Regions from separate parts of the Candidatus Accumulibacter necessarius genome, predicted to be linked through region 2. Evidence: riboswitches for the same ligand, from Rfam matches in the RefSeq annotation. Region 2 holds a riboswitch; each other region holds the start of a gene.
What was found. Region 2 has a riboswitch for cyclic di-GMP ahead of V5B44_RS23265 (DUF1631 family protein). Riboswitches for the same ligand answer to the same signal wherever they lie in the genome.
Positions count from the first base shown of each region.

Region 1: linked by a shared signal. The riboswitch ahead of V5B44_RS16905 (M10 family metallopeptidase C-terminal domain-containing protein) and the one ahead of V5B44_RS23265 (DUF1631 family protein) in region 2 are both predicted to bind cyclic di-GMP.
Region 3: linked by a shared signal. The riboswitch ahead of V5B44_RS26470 (DUF1631 family protein) and the one ahead of V5B44_RS23265 (DUF1631 family protein) in region 2 are both predicted to bind cyclic di-GMP.

Region 1 is NZ_JAZKUM010000006.1:110,944-115,592, forward strand. It holds gene V5B44_RS16905 (M10 family metallopeptidase C-terminal domain-containing protein) at 1-2,343, opposite strand, end outside; cyclic di-GMP riboswitch class I at 2,414-2,511, opposite strand; gene V5B44_RS16910 (hypothetical protein) at 2,769-3,128, opposite strand; gene V5B44_RS16915 (hypothetical protein) at 3,377-4,333, opposite strand.
Region 2 is NZ_JAZKUM010000011.1:130,722-135,370, forward strand. It holds gene hisC (histidinol-phosphate transaminase) at 1-586, shown strand, start outside; gene V5B44_RS23265 (DUF1631 family protein) at 583-2,781, opposite strand; cyclic di-GMP riboswitch class I at 2,956-3,054, opposite strand; gene V5B44_RS23270 (HDOD domain-containing protein) at 3,139-4,305, opposite strand; gene V5B44_RS23275 (esterase/lipase family protein) at 4,615-4,649, shown strand, end outside.
Region 3 is NZ_JAZKUM010000020.1:5,713-10,361, reverse strand. It holds gene V5B44_RS26470 (DUF1631 family protein) at 1-1,821, opposite strand, end outside; cyclic di-GMP riboswitch class I at 1,994-2,092, opposite strand; gene V5B44_RS26465 (transposase family protein) at 2,389-3,717, opposite strand; gene V5B44_RS26460 (DUF4338 domain-containing protein) at 3,906-4,649, opposite strand, start outside.

The sequences.
Region 1 (4,649 bases), on a different contig from region 2:
ACCGCCGGCAAAGGTATCCAGCCCCGCCTTGCCATCGAGGACGTTGTTGCCGCTGTTGCCCGTCAACTGATTGCTCTGGCTGTTGCCGGTGCCGTTGCTGTCGGCGTTCCCGGTGAGCACGAGGTTTTCCAGATTGGTGCCCAGCGTGAAGCTTACCAACGACTCAATGCGATCGACTCCACCGGCGGCGCTCGTTTCGCTGACGGAGTCGGCCGCGTTGTCCACCACGTAGATATCGTTGCCATTGCCACCGCTCATCGCATCTGCACCAGTGCCGCCGTCGAGACGGTCGTCGCCACCGTCGCCCGACAGGACGTCCGCACCACCCAGACCGTACAGCACGTCGTCCCCCAGGGTGCCGGTCAGCCGGTTCGCTGCCTCGTCGCCGGTGATCGTCCTGCCCGCGAAGGTGATCGCGCTGATCGTGTAGCTCCCGGTACCCGTCCAGGCATCCTGGGCCAACAGGTAGTACGTTGCGCTGCTGGTTGCGGTATAGGTGATCTGCGCACTGCTCGTCCCGGCTCTGACGTTGTCGTTGCTGGCGACCGCAGACAGAGAAGTGGCCGTCATCGCATAGAGCGACAGGTAAGGATCGACTCCCGAGCCAGTAGCGACGAGATCGAAGACATAGGTCACACCGGCGTTCAGGTTGACGCGGAACAGATCGAGGTCGCCTGCCCGCTCGATCGCACCCGATACCCCGCTGCCATTCACCGCCAGGTTGCCGGCGCTTGCCGTCGTGGATCCGAAATCGTCGTCGCCGCTGCTCGTGTCGTCATTGACGATGGTGCCCTGCGCGCTTGACGAGGCGAACTTCAGGCCGGCAGACGGATTCGACAAGGTCACCGTGAAGTGCTCATCCGCTTCCACGCTGGTGTCACCGCGCGCGTAGATCTGGATGGTCTTTTCGGTCTCACCGATTTGAAAGGTGATGCTGCCGGCGGTAGCCCCGGAAAAATCGCTCGCCGGATCGGCTGCCGACGATCCCGTGCCACTCAGGCTCCAGTTGACTGTTTGCACCGAGGAACTCGCAGCACTCAGGCTGACCTTGTAGGAAAAGAGCGTCTGCCCGGCATTGCCTTCGGCCTGCGTCGCGGCACTGCTGGAAATCGAAACCAGCGACGGCGAGGGCCCAGCCCCCGACAACTCGCTCGCGTACTTGGTGACGTCGGCGAAGATGAACGTCTCGATCCCCCGCAGGGTGTCCGTCCCGGTCGCGGCGCCGTAGAAGGTGAAGGCGAAGGTCGTCGGGTAGAGGTTCGTGCAGGTATAGCTGTAGGCCCCCCAGGCGCCGGAAAACACCACACTGTCCGTCCCTTCGCCGCCGTCGAGCACGTCGTTGCCGGCACCGGCGACAAGGACATCGTTGCCGCCGCCACCCGACAGCGTGTCGTTGCCCACGCCACCATCGAGTCGGTTGGCCAGCAGATTGCCGGTAATCTGGTCACCGACAGAGCCTCCCACCGCGTTTTCGACATCGCACGTATAGGCGATGGCGATGTTGTACGTCATGCTGTTGCCCGACGAATACGACCCCGGCGCCAGATTGATGGTGCAGGCCGTGTTCCAGCCGCTCAGATTGAGCGTGTCGATGCCGCCGGAATCGTAGATGGTGACGATGGGATTGGCATTGAGCGTGAAATCGAAGATCGGCGCCATCGAGCCGGTGACATTGGAGCCGAAGCCATACACGGTATCGCCGGTGCGCGTCGTCGTCTCGGCGCCGTAGATCGCCTGGATCGCCATCACGTCGTTGACCATCGGTGTCTGTGGGGAGTACAACCTGCCGTCCGCACCCACCCAGTCGGCCCAGGCAACCTTACCGCTGCCACTGTTCATGTTTGGACCGAAGTACGACATCACCGAGTAGACGCCACTGTCCTCGTACGAAGACGGCGTCCAACTCCCCGAACCGTTGTAGTCGCCCATGTGATCGAGGCCCAGCGCGTGCCCGATCTCATGCACATACGTCATGAAGGAGTGCTGGCCGACCTGCGGTGACATCAGGTCAGCGTAGCTGCGGCTGAACCAGACGCTGCCGGTAGTCGGGAAGTAGGCATGGGCGTAGCCGACACCGGTTGTCGACGTGCCAAACTCGATGTTGGAGGTGGTCGCCGTGGTACGCACCAGATCGGGTGCGATCAGGTCATCCCAGGTTTGCAGCGCCCGCTCGGCCTGGGTCTGCTGCGCCGCATTGAGGCCCACGAACCCCGACAGTTCCTGGCTACCGTAGATTCCGGACGCCGCCGCGGGAAAGGCATAAGTGATTGTCGGCCCGCTCCAACGCGCTCCTGAAATCAGTTGATCAAGGATCTGTTGCTGGGTCCACGATGCGAGTGCCATGACGCCTCCGTCAAACTGGAGACGCAAAGCTGAAGGAGGGAACTCGATCTGCGTAAGGGATACGCTCGATTCGGGCAACCCGGCCACCCTTCTGAGCTCATCTGACAACTCAGGGTAGGGTCCGCGGCTTTGCGTCCGGGGGTTTCCCCCCGTTTGCCTTTAAATCAGATGAGGCCGCGCACCGAACGACGATGCCTAAACCTCATCCACCGAAAACTGCTTGAATTTAGGCGCCTGATCGGAAAAAGTCAAGGCCGATTTCGACACAGAGTCTCCCGGCCGCGCGCTCTGGTGTGTCGCCGATGGTCAACCGGGAAGACGATGCGCCCCGGCTGCTTGCGCTCAACAGCCGCCGAGGCCGCGCTTCGCAACAACCACCCGGCCGCCCGCCGGCCGCCTTACAGCGACCGCTATCGCTCAACCGATCACGGGTAGGGGAATTCCGCGGTCTCTTTGCCAACCGGACCCGCGGCGCCGTGTTTGCCTGGCGACGCTTCCGCGGGCGACTGCTGGATCTGCCCGAGTTCGTAAATGGTGCCTGCATCCTCGGAGCGAGCGGGTTCCATGGTTTCCGTGCGGATCGGCCCTTCCAGGCCACTTCTCGGAGCTGCGGCTTCGGCTACGGGTTGCTCGACCGACTTCGGAGCTGCAGCTTCGGCTGCGGGTTGATCGACCGACTTCACGTTGTCGTAATCCCAGACACCGGCAACCGAGGCAAGCGGCAAGCACGTGCCCGAAAGCACCAAGAGGCTGAGAGCGGACTTCAGTTTGGGAGAGTTCTTCATTTGATTTCTCCTTGAAACGATTCACTTTGTATTGCGGGTTGGTAGTTCATTACCCCCCCTTCCAGAGTCAAACGACGATGAATGACCCCACAATGATCGCCAACCGCTCCCGGGAGCGGCAGTCACACCGGCTCCCTTTCGACGCACCGCCGGTCCGAGCAATCTCTTCGCAACGGCTCGCCTGACCGGTGGATCAGCTGAAGCGCAAGAAGTTCAATCCGTCCGGCAAGAAGCCGTGCGCCGGGCGCTCAGTTTCGAGCGAGGTCGCTGGAGTGGTCCATGCCCGTCGTGTCGGCCAGGGCAGGCGTCATCGGCACAAGATCGTCGAGCCGGAACATCGCGAGAATGCCGGCGACGAAGTGCTTGTGTTCGAGCGGCGCGTTCCTGTACCAGTGGAGCAGGTAATGCCGCAGGCTGTTGCGGGCATCCGAAGGATCGAGGTTGAGGTAGCGCAGCGCAGCCCAGTCCTGGGGCTCATCGCGGAACAGCGGCAGAAGCAGGTTGGCGACCACCTCGTTTTTCTGCCTCAGGTAAGGGTCTTTGCGCAGTTGCTCTTCATTTTCCTGCAGCCAGGCAGTCAATGGCGTATGCAGCGGGAGCTGGCGGTGCCCCTCGGATAGCAGGTGATCGAAGAATCGGCGCAACTTCTTCGCGGCTTCCGACCATCTTGGCGCGGGCGGCGAACTCTCCCATCTCGCCGCGAGGTTCTTCAGCACGAAGAGCGACGCCGTCTCGCACAGCGTCTCTTCGAACCACTGGTTGTAGCGGACGTCCTGCTGGGTGGCGTTTTCGTCGAAATTCGAGAGAATGTGGCACAGCTCATGCGCGAATTCGTAGACGTAGAGATGCCAGTTTTCCCCGCTGGCATGAAGCTGAACCTGGTATTCGCCCGCCGGACCGCGCTCATAGAGGACGACGGGGCTGCGGTCCGTATGCGAGACGGCGATGGGAGCGGAAAGATTCGCCGGCAGTCTTGCCAGAAGCTCGTCGGCGACCGAATAGAGAAGCGTCTCGATCGATTCCCTGTTGGCATTGCCCCAGCCGTCACCCCGCACATCAATCCGGAGTCCCATTTCCTTGCTCTTGAAACCCGGCCTCGCCGCCAGTGTTCCCGCCTCGTCGGCATGGACAAATGAGCAGGAAATCGCCGCGACGATCAGCGGCAACCGCATGTAGCGAGCCACCCATGCGCGGGGAGTGCCCATGCGGCGTTCGTTTCTGCGTCTCGCTGACATTCGATGACCCCCCGAAATCACCCACGCCTGGATGGATAGCGATCAAAAACATCCTTCAGACGTTTGACGCCAACCCGGGAATTAAGGATGCGATCCGAGCAATCCGCGAACGCCGCACGGCGATCGCCGATCATTACGAAGCGCGCGAAGGACAGGAAATCCAACGGCACCCTCCAGAGTATATGGGCCTCCATCAAGGGGCGTCAAACTCGAATTTAGACCCGGTGGCCCCTGAAAGCCCCTGAAAAGTCATCAGAATCCCGCCCCGCTCAGTGCCTGTGGTCAT
Region 2 (4,649 bases):
CGCGCACGGTGCGTCGGTGCTCGTTGTCGACGAAGCTTATGTAGATTTCGGCGGCGAGTCGGCCATTGCGCTTGTCAATCGCCACCCCAACCTGTTGGTTGTGCATACCCTCTCCAAGTCGCGCTCGCTGGCAGGTCTGCGTGTCGGTTATGCGGTCGGCCAGAGCGACCTGATCGAGGCGCTGGACAGAGTCAAGAACAGCTTCAATTCCTACCCGCTCGATCGACTGGCGATTGCCGGCGCGGTCGCCGCGATTGGTGACCAGGAGCATTTCGAGAAGACGCGGCAAGCGGTGATCAGCAGTCGCGAAGTGCTACGCGGCGCCCTCCTGTCGCTCGGTTTTTCCGTCCTGCCATCGGCAGCCAACTTCATCTTTGCCCGCCACCCGCGGCGTGATGCCGGCCAGCTTGCCACAGCGCTGCGCCAGCGCGGCATAATCGTTCGCCATTTCAAGCTGCCGCGCATCGATCAATACCTGCGGATAACGATTGGCACCGACACACAATGCAAGCTACTGGTCGCGGCCCTGCGCGAGATTCTGAAGCCAGATCAGCCGACGATGAAGGCCATGAACTCTGCGATCTAGGCCGCCTTGAGGGTTTCCAGCGCGCGGTGGACGGCGCGATCGAACATCGGTTCGACGGTCACGACGCTTGCGTCGCCGCGTTCGATCTGAAGCGCGAGAGCCTCCGGCGACACCGATATCGCTTTTGGCGACTGGGGATTGGTCAATAGCAGGATGCCGCGCTGCGGACTGATCCAGGAAAGCCGATAACGCAGCGGGCCGCTGTCGGCATTGGCAAACTCAAGCCAGTCACCGCGCCGAAGCTTCGCTACCAGGGACTGGGCGTGGTCACTGCCCTCCGAGGAGGGCAGCAGAGCACCGGGTGAGAGGAAAATCCGTTCCAGACAGCTCTCGCCGTACTCGATGCGTTCGCTGCTCAGCTCTGTCGACGCTGGTTCGGCTGCCAACGCCATTGGTGCCGCGTTCGTCATGAGTGGCGCCGCGCCGCGCAGCACTGCCGCATGTAGAGTGAACAGCTGATCGACCAGCGCAAGACGGCGATCTTCAGCCACCTTCAGCTTGTCCAGGCCCTCGTAAATCCGGCGAACCAGGGTTGGGAGAGAGGTCGCGAGACGCTTCCGGCTCTTTGCATCTGGTTGCGGCTGAACGCTCGCGACAAGGTCGCCGATGGTGCTCATCGCCACTCCCCAGGCGTTGTCGTCGCTGTTCAGATGATACCGAATGAGCAGCGAGCGCCACTCGTGATGCAGTAGATCGCTGACGGCAGGGGGCAGCGGCATGGACAACCAGCCAGCGAGGACCTGGTCGGCGGCCAGGGTTGCCAGTTCGCGCCGTTCCTGTTCGGCGACCAGGGGGGCAGCCTCGACCGCACAGGCGTCGGCTGCCGCCTCCTGTCCGTCTAGGAAGGCGTCCAGCTCGACGCAAAGCACATCGAATAGACTCGTATCCTGCTTGAACTCATTCTGCAGTCGGTCGACGACTTCAGAGATCCGGGCGTAAAGCGGGTCATCATGTCCAGCCCGCGGACCGCAGCGCACTGCTGCTCGCGAGATCCCGTCGAGTAGGCGCCGCGCTGGATGGGCCTTGCTGGAAAAGAAGCTGCTGTCCAGCATCGCGACCTTCAACACCGGAATCTGCAAGCGTGCGACCAGTGCCTTGATCGGATCGGCGACAGAAGCATCGTCGAAAATGAAGTCGAACAAGGTGGCGACGATATCCACCGTCACCGCGTGCAGATGGCCAAGACCCTGGCCGGTGTCACTGGCCCGAAACTCCCGCAATACGTTGCCCGTCAGTGGACCCGAGGTCTGGACAGGCGCTGCCGTCTGCAGGGAATAAAGAGAGCTCATGACCTGTTCGATCGGCACGGTCATGTTGCCAGGCAAACCTCCCTGACGATACATGCCTGCGGCTGGGTCACCATGGCCGCCCACTATCGGTAGACCGACGGCCGCCGTGCCCCCATCGGCCGGCTGCGCCGCGACGAGTTTTTGCAGCAGAGCAAATATGTCAGCAGCGTCGCCAGCCTTTTCTGTCTCGGTCGATTGCTTCTTGTCCGCTCCCGACGCGGAGTAACTTCGGCGTAGCTTGGGCAGCACGCCGCGGTCAATCAGGAAGGTATTCAGATCTTGAATCGTTGGGCCAAACGCTTCGACTACGTGCCGTTCTATGGCATGAAGCAGTTCAACCTGCGCCATTCCAGCCACTCCTGCAGCAACGAAAGCCTTGTCCAATGACTGGGCTATGAGGTCCTCGACAAGCCAGCTATTTCCTGTCTGTCCGGACAAAAAGGCCAGACGGTACCCGGCGCCGAACAAGCCATCGTCGCAAGCGCTGCGCAGACGGCTCGCGATCGCCTTGACAGCGAGCTCTTGGTCCATTGCGCCAAAATCGAGCAATTGCAGTTCATCCGCATCGCCGATGGCCCTGGGGGCTTTGGCCTTGTCGCCAGGCCTGAGCCTCTGCTCAAAGAGGTCCAACCATTCGGCCGCGAGAAAGCTCTCAAGTCGCAGCGCCTTGTCATGGATGAGCTCCCGCGTGCCATAGAAAAGCTCGCGCTGCGCACGTCCTGTTGCGACATCGCCTTGGGTCAGAAGCTCCTCCTCGAGTTGCGGTAGCAGGGAGCTAAAGGCAACGCGGAGCCGTTGGGTCATCAGGTCTCTAGCCCTGACCAGGGTCTGCGGACGATCGAAGTCGGCCGTCAAACCACGCACCCCTTCAGGGAACCTGATCACGTTGTCGCCTGGAACAGCCATCGCCGATTCTCCTTGCCGCTAGCGCCAAAGCGCCCTGCCACACCGCAAAAACTGCCGGGCTGGCGCAACATCACTCGCGGAGCGGCCAATAAACCGCTTGGGGGAACCGACGGACCTGCCGCGGACCGAGAACTCGCAAAGGAGTTTCGCCTGTCCGGACAGCGCCTTGGTTAGCCTGGCGGCCCCGCCATCTTTGGAAACGGCACGAATCCCGCTTCCTTTAGACCGGTGACTTTGCGTCCCCGTCTTTCGACGGGTTTGCCTTTTTCAGTCAAGTAAGTCATCTTGAATCTATATCAAGTGTGTTGAAAATGCAAGGCTATTGTAAGGGCCAGCAAAAGGGTTCGCGACGCCGCCTCAGACATGCAGCGCACTTTTCAGCGAGGCGACGTCTTCTGCCGAATCGGCAAGCAAGGCGCTCAGCGCCGCCGCATCGAACAACTCGGACAAGGGAGCTGTGTCAACTGGTTCACAGAACTTCGGATCTCGCCACCCATGCTGAATATTGGCCAACTTGTTGGCAACGAAGAGCACGTCCGGCAGCGTCTTGATCGTTGTCACCGTGCGCGGCAACTCGTGCTCCTGGACTACGGTTACCACCTCGTCTGGCAGGCCCATGGCCGCGAGCAAGGCGTGTCCGATGTGCTCATGCCACTGCACCAGCAATTGATGGAGCTCGGCAGGTTCGCCGATCAACTGTGGGAAATTCGCGGCCCGCGACAGCAGATAGAACACTCCAATATCATGGATCAGACCGACGAACATCGCTTCGTCGGGACTGATCCGGGTCAGTCGGCGCGCCAGTACGCGGCACAGGGCAGCGACGTGCATCGAGTGTTCCCACAGACGCCCGGACAGTAGCTGGAACGGGGCCATTCTCTTCGAAGAAAGCAACTGTTCTATGGCGACGGCAAAGGAAAGCGCTCGCACAGCCTCCATGCCGACTTGCGAAATCCCAGCATTGATGGCAATGATCGCGCGCCCTGACGGATTCACGGCGACCGCATTGGCCAGACGAATCACCTTGGTGCTCAGCAGAGGTTCGGCGCTGACCAAGGTGCTCAGTTCGTCGATCGTCAGGTTGGGATTCTTGAGAGCGTTGCGAATCTTGAGTGTGATATCAAGGAAAGTCGGAAAGCAGATCGTCTCGGCGGAGAGGTCACGGGCGATGTCCTCCAGCATAGTGAAGCTCAGCTTGCGCACAACGCCGTCTGGCGACTTGATGATTACCTCGACCACGGATCCACCCAGCTCCAACTGGTCGCCATCCGCAATGGCCTCCTCGACGCCATTCTTCAGCCCGCGACCATTCAATCGACTCGGATTTCTGCCCCGGGTGGTCAGGGTGTAGCGGCCGTCGCGAAAACCGATGGTCGCGTGGACGGTCGAAACCGAGGGATCATATGGCAATGCCAACCGATTTTCCGGCCGACGCCCAATGCTGCCGCCAGCCTCGTCGAATTCCACTTCGTGGGGCGTCTGGAAATCCTTTCCATCTGACGAAACAACGCGCAATCTCAACATCCTGTGCTCCCGTCATCACCTCGTGCACGGCCGTTTGACGACTCGACGCGAAGCGGATGATAGCTGAAAATCGGATGGGCAAGGACAGACGCTTGGCAGGCACTCTGCCACTTGAGTCAACCCCTTTGCCAGATAGTCCGGAAATCCTGAGTGTCCGTTAGAATAGGCTGAGCGGCGATGCTGGATTCGCCGCCGCACCTTGCCGGTGGCTTGCGCGGCAGTTTCCCTCCGTCCTGGCTCCAGGCACGCGCCAAGTGCTTGCAAGCCTCGCGGACCGCCTTTTTCGTCATCACTTTCAGAGGACCACCCATGCCGCGTGGCAAGCACGCCGCCGGCGCCCGGCC
Region 3 (4,649 bases), on a different contig from region 2:
TGCCACCGGCAACACCGGCCGTGGAGTGACGATTGGCGGTGCCGTACCCCGCAGGACCGCGGCATGCACACTGAAGAGCGCATCGATCAGGGCCAGGCGGCGATCATCTGCCATCTCCAGGCGGCCAAGCCCGTTGCAGATGCGGCGAACCAGGGTCGGCAAGCGGGCCGCCAGCCGCTTCCGGCTTGGCACATCCGACGGGATGTCGACGCTCGCCACCAGTTCACTGACCGTGTCCATGGCTGCCTCCCAGGCGGCATTGTCACCGTCCATAGAGTGCCGAACGAGGAGTTTGCGCCATTCGTTGTCCAGCAGATCAGTCACCGCCGATGGCAGTGGCATCGCCAGCCAGCCGACGAGGGCGTGATCGGCTGCCGCAGCCGCGAGTTCGTAGCGCTCCTGTTCGGCAACCAGTGGCGCCGCGTTGACGGCGTGGGCATCGGCTGCAGCCTCCTGGCTTTCAAGGAATGCCTCCAGTTCGATGCACAGCGTATCGAACAATTCGGTATCCTGACTGAACTCGTTCTGCAGCCGTTCGACGATTTCCGCGACCCGCGCGTACAAGGGATTATCGTGACCCGCTTGCGGGCCGCAACGCACCGCCGCTCGCGAAATCCCGTCCAGCAGGCGCCGCGCCGGATGCGACTTGCTCGAAAAGAAAGTCTTGTCCAACATGGCGACCTTCAGCACCGGAATCTGCATGCGCGCAACCAGGGCCTTGATCGGGTCGGCGACAGAAGCGTCGTCGAAGATGAAGTCAAAGAGGGTGGCAACGATATCCACGGTGACGGAATGCAGATAGTCGAGGTTCTGGCCTGCGTCACTGCTATGGAACTGCCGCAAGACGTTGTCCATCAATGCCGCGGCCGTTTGCACCGGCACCGCCCTCTGCAGGGTATCCAGAGAGGCCATGACCTGCTCCATGGCAACGGCCATGCCGGCGGGCGACGCACCGCCCATGGACACGCCGGTGGAAGGGCCATAGCCAGCGCCAGAGCCGACGCTTGCGCCGCCCGTCCCTGCGGAGACTTGCGGCGGGCGCACGAGTTCCTGCAGCAAAGCAAAGAGGTCGGCAGATTCGGCAGGCTTGCCGGGGTCAGTCGCGTTGCGCGGTTGGTTTGGTGACGGGGAGCAGGTTCGGGAAAGCTGTGGCAGCACACCACGGCCAATCAAGAAAGCATTCAGATCGTCAATGGTCGGGCCAAAGACATCGACGGCGTGGCGCTCCATGAGTTGCAGGATTTCCAGCTTCGCCTTGCCGACCAACCCGGCATCCTCGAATGCACCGCCCAGCGATTCGGCGATGAGGTGTTCTATGGGCAGGCTGCCTTCCGGTTCTCCAGACAAGAACGCCAGCCGGCGCCCAATGGCAAACAGCCCCTCGTCACACTGACTACGAAGGCTGCCAGCGATGGCCTTGACGACCAGTTCCTCGTCCATGGCGCCAAAGTCAACCAATTGCAGTTCTTGTGGAGGGCTGCTGGCAGCACCACGTCTGCCCTTGTTCGAAGCACGGCATGCCTGCGTGAAGAGTGCTGACCACTTGGCGAGCAAAGCGCCTTCGAGCTGCGGCGCTTTGGCGTGAATCGCCTCTCCCGTGTGGTAGAACAGGACCCTTTGCGCGCGTCCGCACGCGACGTCACCTTTGCTGAGCAGTTCCTCCTCGACTCGGGGCAGCACCGACCTGAAGGCGTCACGGAGCTTGCACCCCATGAGATCCCGTGCCTCTGTGAGGACACCGGGATGATCGACATCAACGAGCGCGCCACGAACCCCTTCAGGGAACCTGATCACGTTATTTGCTGGAACTGGGACTGCCATCACCGATTCTCCTTGCCGCTGGCGCTGAAAAAACACGCACTGCCAAACCGCTAAATGTGGCGGGTTGGCGCAAGGTCACTGTCTCGGAGCGGCAGTTTGGCCCCTCAGGGCACCGACGGGCTTCTGGTCAAGGATGCAGCGCTGTTCATGGTCCTGATGCTGCATCTGTTCGCCTGGCGGTCCCGCCGTCCTAGAAAGCGGCGACAACTCCGTTTTCTGTAGACCGGTGACTTTGCGTCCCCGCCTTTCGACGGGTTTGCCTTTTTCAGTAAGACTAGCTGTTTAGAATCTACACCAATAGTCTCAATAGTGCAAGGCGCTTATCAGCGACTCAGCCCTGACGCATGACCCTGCCCAATCGGGTTCGTTTGCTGGAAGCCCCGCTTTCGCCGCTGGAGCGGTCAAATCGCGGGGGGCTGGCGGCAGGAGAGCGCGGGATACGCGGGTGGAGTGGGGTTCGTGGAGAGGGTTTCGAGAGGTGTCAGGAACTCCGGTACGATCTCTGGACGAGCCTTTCCCGGCACGGACGATGCCGTACGGGGGGATGCTGGGGCCGTCCTGGGCAGATCACTCGAGTTGCAGCAGAAAGGGTTCGGCGAGGAGCCCGCGCATCCGCGCGGAATCGAGCCAGGGGGCAGCGCAGGAGGTGCGGATGAAGCGGATAGCCCCGCGCACGCCGAACTGACGAAACAGATCGCGCAGCTGTCGCGTGAAGCGTGCCAGGGTATTGAAGACATGCGCCAGACGCATCAGGAGGTGGTAGCCCCGCATGGCATTCCAGTCGAGGGCAAAGGCATGCTCGTAGTGGTAGCCCTGGTGCTTTTCGACGAGGAAGCCCGCTTCGATGCCCCAGCGGTGGCGAGCGCCGAGATTGCAGCGCTCATGGACATTCTCGCGGCTGAGCGGCTGGCTGGAGAGCCAGGCGTGGCGCGCCGTTTGGGTCACGATCTGAGCCTGTTGATCGACCCTCTCCCAGCTTTCCTCACAGACCACCACGTGCAGCTTGAGATGCTGACGCCGGTTCGAACCGAAGGCATAGTCGATGTCGTTGACCCAAGTGAAGTGTTGTCGGCGTCTTCCCCAGTTCCGCTGCAAGGCCTGTGGCTTCAGAGCCTGGAGCGCGTGGAACTCCTGCCAGACCGAGGGCAGGTCCTGGTTCTTGAGCACGATCATGAACTGCCAGTGGGCGCGCCAGCAGCGCTGCATCACCGGACCGTTGGCGTAGAGGCCGTCGAGCAGAAGCAGGATCGGCAGGCGGGGAAACCGCGTCTTGAGCCGGTCGCTCAAGCGCGCAAAGGCGCGCAATTCGCAATCCTGCTTTTGCGCTTCGGTATCGCCGAGTGCGTGTTCGAGGAACTCGCTGAGCAACGGGATGACCAGACCGTTGTGGAAGGCGAGGCTGGCCTCGAGCACATAGACGAAGTACTGGGTCTGGCGGGTTTCGTCTTTGCCGACGCTGCGCTGCAGGAGTTCCTCCGCCCAGAGGGTGTCGCCGGCGAGCTTCTGCGAGCCATCGATGGCAATCGGATGGCAGTGGTTGATCAAATAGCGTCGGACACTCTTGCCGCGGATCAGGCGTCGCACCAGGTCGACGTGCGCCTGTTCGAGATGGGTCAGGTCGATGTCGCGCAGCAGCCGATAGAGGGTGTCGGCGTGTGGCAGGGTCTCGATCTCCGGGAACAGCAGGTGCAGGTTGGCCAGGAACTGCGGACGGGTCATTTCGCGGTTGCTCTCGCGCCGGGAGGCGAACTGAAAGACGAACATCAGCAGACCCCAGAGCAAGAGCACGGTCAGCTTGTGCTGGCGCTTCCTGGGGTCTCTCGGGTCGGGAATTTGTTCCAGCTGACCGAGCAAGGCCGGCAGCTCTTTGCGCAGGAGGCGCGTCTGTTTGCTCACGGCGTCCTCGCGGGCTTCCCTTTCTTCGGCGAGGGTCGCGAAGGTCGAGCATCGGTTGGGCAAAGGCGCGGGAGCGGGGGGCCTTTGTCCCATCGCGCACCGTTTCGCGTTCAAGGCCTTCTCCTGCCGTCTCTTGTTGCCGCGTTCCTCCCGGAGGCCGGCACGCGTCGGACGACGGCAGGGTTTGCTCATGGCCGGGAGATCCCGGTTACGCCGCACAACCGGTCGCGACCATCGCTGCCAAGCGGCTTGACCCACACTTGGCGGGGCGTGCTGTGATAGGACCGGCCCGGACGGGCCAGCCCGCGTCCACTGGTCTCTCCGAGCCATTGCCAACCGGCAGCCCGGTAGCAGGTGCCGGCATGGTGTCGCGGGTCGACGAAGCTTTCCAGCAGCAGCGGCTCGAAGCCCCAATGTTCGAGCCAGTCCGCACGGGCACGACGCGCGAGTTGCCCGAGCACCTGACTGGCCAGATGCGGCACCCGGACGTGCGGGAAGATCAGGAAGCGGCTGTTGTTGAGCACCCGTGGCAGGTTCTGGCGCCGGGCCTGAGCCGTCCAGCCGATCCAGGCGTCGCGCACGGCCACCGCCCGCGCCGCGCCGGACAACAGGACGCAACCGAGCCGCAACTCACCCGCCGTGATGAAGTAGCGCAGCCGATAGCCGAAGGCGCCCTGGAAACCCAGCGGGTGCCAGCGCGCCATCAGATCATCCCAGTGCGTCGCCAAGGCGGTGTCGCGGATCACTTCCAGGCGGACCGGGGCAAGGGCCGACAGCGTACAGTCCACCGGTGACTCTTCGACCAACGGCTCGACGACGGCACGGGGTGGCATCGAACGGCGTCGCGGCGAGGGTCTCGGTGTGGGCAGGACAAGCAAGCCGGCCGCCTGCAAACGCTTCAGGAACTCCAGGCAGGCGTCGATCTTCGCCGT